2 regions of the Tenacibaculum ascidiaceicola genome follow, and region 2 is predicted to be linked to the other one. Evidence: riboswitches for the same ligand, from Rfam matches in the RefSeq annotation. Region 2 holds a riboswitch; the other holds the start of a gene.
The links. Region 2 has a riboswitch for cobalamin ahead of metE (5-methyltetrahydropteroyltriglutamate--homocysteine S-methyltransferase). Riboswitches for the same ligand answer to the same signal wherever they lie in the genome.
Positions count from the first base shown of each region.

Region 1: linked by a shared signal. The riboswitch ahead of VBY68_RS03670 (TonB-dependent receptor domain-containing protein) and the one ahead of metE (5-methyltetrahydropteroyltriglutamate--homocysteine S-methyltransferase) in region 2 are both predicted to bind cobalamin.

Region 1 covers NZ_JAZKJP010000004.1:376,911-380,278, forward strand. Annotated here, with positions in the region: gene VBY68_RS03665 (YncE family protein) at 1-264, opposite strand, end outside; gene VBY68_RS03670 (TonB-dependent receptor domain-containing protein) at 268-2,139, opposite strand; cobalamin riboswitch at 2,171-2,364, opposite strand; gene VBY68_RS03675 (ABC transporter substrate-binding protein) at 2,374-3,312, opposite strand.
Region 2 covers NZ_JAZKJP010000005.1:451,607-454,974, forward strand. Annotated here, with positions in the region: gene VBY68_RS06525 (NAD(P)/FAD-dependent oxidoreductase) at 1-189, shown strand, start outside; gene VBY68_RS06530 (DJ-1/PfpI family protein) at 196-951, shown strand; cobalamin riboswitch at 1,061-1,247, shown strand; gene metE (5-methyltetrahydropteroyltriglutamate--homocysteine S-methyltransferase) at 1,435-3,368, shown strand, end outside.

The sequences.
Region 1 (3,368 bases), on a different contig from region 2:
AGCTCTATCATTATCAAATGCAATAGACTGAACATACTCTCCAAACTCAGCATTATTTACTTTTTTATAAATTGTATTTTCTACAATTGATAAATCATTAGATACAAAAGAAACAGATCCTGAAACAGCTGTAGTACCTTCTCCACTTATCAAAATTCCATTTTCATAATCTCCTTTAGGTAAACTTGAACTTGAATCATCGCTACATGATGTAAAAAGGATACCTCCTAAGAATAGTAATCCTAATAATTTAGTTATTTTCATTTGTTAAAATTTATAATTGATATTTATGTTAAAATTTCTTTGTGGCATTGGTCTCCTTGGCATAACCATATATTTTTCTCCTAATAGATTATTTATTTTGACTCCTAATAATAGCTCATTTTGTTTCTTCTGATATAATTTATATTCTGCTCCTACATTAACTATAAAAAAACTAGGAACAATAAAATCATCAGAATTGTCTTCTGTAGTATACACTTCTCCATTAAAAAGTGACTGAACGAAAAGATTGGCTTTTTTATAGTTTACCGATAAATTACTATTTAATAAATGTTTAGGTACAAAAGTTAAATACTTATCTGTCTCACTATCTTTGGCTAAAGCATAAGAATAATTAGAACTTGCATTAAATTTATATTCTCCTAAATCAATTTTATAACTTAAACTAGCCTCTATACCTTTATTCTGGGTTTCATTTAAATTGATGGGAACCCAAACACCAGGTCTGCTTGAATCACCAGAAGGTGTCCAGACTATCTTATCGTCTGTATTAATCAAATAAGCCCCTACATCAATGTTTAAACCTTTATTTGAGTATCCTAATCCTACCTCACCTTGAATAGATGTTTCTGGAATCAAATTTTCATTTCCTTGTCCTGGCCAAAACAAGTCATTATATGTTGGTACTCTATAATTTTTAGATCCGTTGACTCTTACATACCATTTTGAAATAGGAGTTGCTTTTATCCCTGCAGCATAAACAAACGGAACCTTATAATCTGAATTAAAATCCTTTCTTAACTTAACATTAAAGGAAACATTTTTATGTATCTCTTGTGTATAAACAAGGTACTGAGAAAATTGTTTTCTATTTTTCTCTTTAATTACATCTGTACTACCAAAAGCAGATTCATACTCTGAAAAAGACGAAATCTTTGCTTTAATTCTAGGAAGTTTATAATTCAGGTTGTAAGACGCTATAATTCTTCTAGATTTTCCATAATTAAAATTATCAGAAAACTTATTAGAAAAGTATTGATACTTCTGTGTTAAATATGCTAACTTGACTTCATGTCCTATCCTACCCTTTTCAACACCATACACCAATAAGTTTCTCTGGTTAGAGTCTATATATTTTTCTCTTGCAGATGTTGGATTAGGTAATGTTCCTGAGAAATGACGCTCACCAGAAAAGCTTGTACTATAAAACTTTAATTCAGATTGATTATTGAATTTATATCCAAAACCTAAATTAATTCCATAGTTTTCATAAGCTCCATTAGTATTCCTATACTCTGTATCAAACAATTTAAAATCATTTTCTGAAGAGTTTCTAGAAACTCCTACACCTATACTATACTTTGAATTGGAGATTTTTGACTTAAAAATTGAATTGAATGTATTATAACTTCCCCCTGTAATTACAAATTGATTTTTTACACCAAACCTTTCTGTATAATTTAAAACATCATTTAAATGCACCGTTCCTCCTATGGCTCCTGAACCGTATTCTATACTTCCTCCTCCTTTTCTTACATCAATCGCGTCATTTAGGCTTACTGTTAAAGAATTAAAGCCTGTTTGACCATTGTTTATAGAATTAATGTTTATTCCATTCCATACAACAGCTGTATTGGAAGCACTTGTGCCTCTAAAGCTTACAGAACTTGTTCCTCCTTTTCCGTACTCCTTTAAATAAATTGATGAATTATATCTTATTAAATCAGTAAAAGATTCAATGTTTCGAGTCAACACAGAATCTGAAAGACTAACCACATGTTGACCTATAGAGTTTTCTTTTAATTTTTTTGTAGCATTGATGATTACTTCATCCAATCGATAAGAAATTGTATCGTTTTGCCCTACCAGAACAACCACATAAAAAAAAGAAAAAAATGTAATTACTTTTTTAGCCATATACTACCAAACTTTTATCCCGAAAGTTTTAATTAAATTATAATAATTGGCAGGTCTCCTGGCTTGCGTCTTGTAACATACCTTCCCATTAAAAAACAGTGGTTTGAGTAATTGTTACAAGCTTAATAGCTTACAGTTGCGGGAACAGCTTCGGTTTTGCACCGAATTCCCTTTTAATTTTCTTTAATAGATGATTAAAGAAAAACCAAAAATCACGGCAAATGTATAGTATTCTTATAAATTAGCAACCATCAAATCATGATATTTTGCGAATTTTGTTTTTAAGTTCTCTGGTAGTGTATAATAATCTGGATGAATCATTTTTGCTAAACATTCCACTCCTTCTACTAAAGTACCCGCAGAAGATTGTGTAAACATCGCGAAGTCAGCAATGTATACTTGTTTGTTTTTTACAGCTCTCAAAGACTTCCATTCTTCTCTTTCTTCTAAAAACTTCATGTCTTCTAGTGTTCTATCGATTCCATATCCACAAGGAGCAATAATTAACACCTCCGGGTCATACTTTACAATTTTATCCCAAGAAATAACGATGCTATCTCCTGATGGATGCGACAATAAATCGATTCCACCAGCATATCCTATTTGATGAGGAATCCAGTGTCCGCAATTAAACAACGGATCAATCCACTCTAACAGCATTACACTTTTAGACTGTATTTTATGTTCACGTTGCACATCTACAATGTCATAAATACGTTTTTTTAATCCCTTCACATACGCCTCTCCTACTTCTTCCTGCTTCATAGCTTTTGCAATGGTTAATGCATTATCAAAAACGTCTTCTAAAGAGTTTGGTGTGATAGAAATTAATTCTGGAACTTTGGGTAGTTTATAAGCCGATTTTGCCACAGACTCCGTATCTATTTGACAAACATCACACACATCTTGTGTAAAAACAATATCGGGTGCTATACTTTCTAAAACAGGTTCATCTACATAATACAAGGTTTTTCCTTCTGCCTTTGTTTTTGAAAAAATGGCTGTTATTTCTTTACTCGTTAGCACTTTTCCTTCCAACTTATATCGAACAGCCACTTCTTTTTCTTTTAAAGCCACTTCAGGACACTCAAAAGTAATTCCGTTTAAATAATCTTGTAACCCCATATCATAAATCATTTGAGTTACTGCTGGCATAAAAGAAGATACTGTCATAATTCGTAGTTTTGGTTCAGCAAAAATAAACAGTTCTCTATTTTAATTTGTTTTTT
Region 2 (3,368 bases):
GACTTCCCTGGACAGAAACAGTCTTTAAAAGGTTTTATTGCTTGGCTAATTTGGATTTTTGTACATATCATGGGGCTTGTAAACTTTAAAAACAAAGTAAGAACTCTATACAACTGGTTAGGCTACTACATATATAAAGACCAATATTTTAGAATGATTATTAAACCTACAGAAAGAGATAAAAAATAAAAAAACATGAAAAAAATTAGCTTTATAACAATGCTGATATTTGTAATTATTGCTATCAGCTGTAATTCTAAGAAATCGAAAACCAACAAAAAAACTGAGGAAGTTGAACAAGTTATATCTCCATCTGATACACTAACTAAACACCTAAAACCATTTAACCCTGATTTACCAACTATAGGACTTTTAATGTTTAACGGAGTTTTACAAGGAGAAGTTATAGCAACGTCAGATGTATTTGGAAAAGTAGACAAAGATGGTAAACAACTTTTTAATGTAGTTACTATAGCTGAAACAACAAAACCAATTACCACCGAAGAAGGAATGCATTTTGTTCCTGACTACACTTTTGATAATTGTCCTAAATTAACAGCTTTATTTGTACCAAGTGCTTACGATATGTATGCACAAGTACACAATGCTAAAGTTATAGATTTTATAAAATCAAAAAATCAAGAAACCAAATACACTGTTAGTAATTGTGCTGGAGCTAATTTAATTGGTAAATCTGGTATAGCTGATGGCCATAAAATTGTAACATGGATTGGTGGTGGTGAACAGCTTCAAAAAGATTACCCTAATTTAAAAGTTCAAAACGACAGCTTGGTAACTTTTATTAAAGATGGTAAATTTTTATCTTCAAACGGAAATTTAGCAAGTTATATTTCAGCTTTAGAACTACTCGAAATCATGACAAATACTGAACATAGAAAATTTATTGAAAGCTACTTATATCTGGATCAACTTAAAAACTGGGAAAAATAACAAAATTTAAAATCTTGTTAAAACTCAAGAAGCATCAGTATACTGATGCTTTTTTTATTCTCTATTCTTAAAAAATAATACATACATTTACCTCGATAAGTTCTTTACATACTTCATCAACCGGAAAGGTTTTACTTAGCTGTAGATTAATAGGGAATCGTGTGAAAATCACGAACTGTCGCGCAACTGTAAGTAACACACTAAAGGTTTTTATCCTAGTATATCCACTGCCAAAAGCGGGAAGGATGATAAAAACTGTTATAAGTCAGGAGACCTGCCTATTCGGATATTGACAATGCTTTCGCGATTTGAAGCTTTTGGGTCATACCGATGATATATTTTAACGCACACTTTCACTTATGAAATGCTGTGCTTTTTTGGTATGTCATTATTTCTCCTCAAACATCACATCGTTTTTTAGTATTGCGAAGCATCTAAAAGAGCTTTTAAAATTAATGTTTAATTATAAAAGTTTAAAAGAAAATGCAAACGCACATTCTTGGCTATCCGCGTATAGGTAGCAACAGAGAACTCAAAAAAGCCTGCGAGCAATATTGGTCGGGCAAAACTAGTTTACAAGAACTTCTTGAAACAGGAAGAAACATTTGTCAACAAAATTGGAAAACACAACAAGAAGCAGGTATAGACCTTATTCCTTGTAATGATTTTTCTTATTACGATCAGGTGTTAGATATGACACTTACTGTTGGCGCTATTCCTAAACGTTACAATGAAGTAGCTTTAAAAATTTCAAACTCTGAACTTGATCTTTATTTTGCCATGGCAAGAGGGTATCAGAAGGATGAACTTGATATCACTGCTATGGAAATGACTAAATGGTTTGACACAAACTACCATTATATCGTTCCAGAGTTTTATAAAAATCAAGAATTCGAGCTATTTTCTAACAAAATTATTAATGAATTTGTTGGAGCTAAACAAGCAGGTATTAATGCCAAACCTGTAATTATCGGTTTAGTTAGTTACCTCCTTTTAGGTAAAGAAAAAGAGGAAGGTTTTGATAAATTAGATTTAGCTTCAAAACTACTTCCTGTTTATATTGAAATTTTACAAGAACTTCAAGCACAAGGTGCTGAATGGGTTCAGTTTGACGAACCTTTTTTAGCGTTAGACTTAAGTGAAAAAGCCAAAGAAACATATCAATTTATATATAATGAGATTAGAAAAAAATTCCCTAAACTAAAGTTTATAGTTACTACTTACTTTGAAGGTTTAAAAGACAATCTCTCATTAGCTAATACACTTCCTATAGATACTCTACACATCGATTTAGTTCGTTGTGAAGAACAATTAGATGATGTATTGAACACGCTTCCTGAAGATAAAACTTTATCATTAGGTATTGTAGATGGTAGAAATATTTGGAAAAATGATTTTGAAAAATCGTTGCAACTTATCCAAAAAGCTACTGATAAATTAGGTTCTGACAGAGTTTTTATAGCTCCTTCTTGTTCCTTATTACATGCTCCATGTGATTTAGATTTAGAAACATCTTTAGACAATCAAATTAAAGAGTGGTTTGCTTTCGCAAAACAAAAACTTACAGAGGTAAGCTTGTTAAAAAAGTTATCTCAAAGTACGAGTGATGAACCTGTTTTAAACGCTTTTGAAGAAAACAAAAAAGCTATAGCTAGTAGAAAATCCTCAACATTAATTCACCATAATGATGTAAAACAGCGTGTTGATGCCGTTACTGAATTTGATTCTCAAAGAAAAAATGAGTTTTCAGTTCGTAAAAAGGCTCAAGAAAAAGTGTTGAACTTACCATTATTCCCTACCACAACTATTGGTTCATTCCCTCAAACCAAAGAGGTAAGAAGCTGGAGAGCTCAGTATAAAAAAGGAAATTTAAGTAGTGAGGAGTATAAATACTTACTTAAAAAGGAAACTCAAAAAACCATTCAATGGCAAGAAAAAATAGGTCTTGACGTATTAGTTCATGGTGAATATGAACGAAACGACATGGTAGAGTATTTTGGCGAACAACTTGCTGGGGTAAGCTTTACTCAAAAAGGTTGGGTTCAGAGTTATGGTAGTCGTTGTGTAAAACCTCCTATTATTTATGGAGATGTTTACCGACCTCATCCAATGACTGTTTATTGGTCACAGTACGCTCAATCTTTAACTGACAAATGGGTTAAAGGAATGCTAACTGGGCCTGTTACTATTTTACAATGGTCATTTGTGCGAGATGATCAACCTCGCTCAGTTACGTGTAAACAAATTGCATTGGCTATTCGCGATGAAGTTGCTGACCTTGAAAAAGCAGGTATCCGAATTATTCAAATTGATGAACCTGCTATAAGAGAAGGACTCCCTCTACGAAAATCGGGCTGGGAAAATTATCTAAAATGGGCTGTTGAAGCTTTTAAAATTTCATCATGTGGTGTAGATGA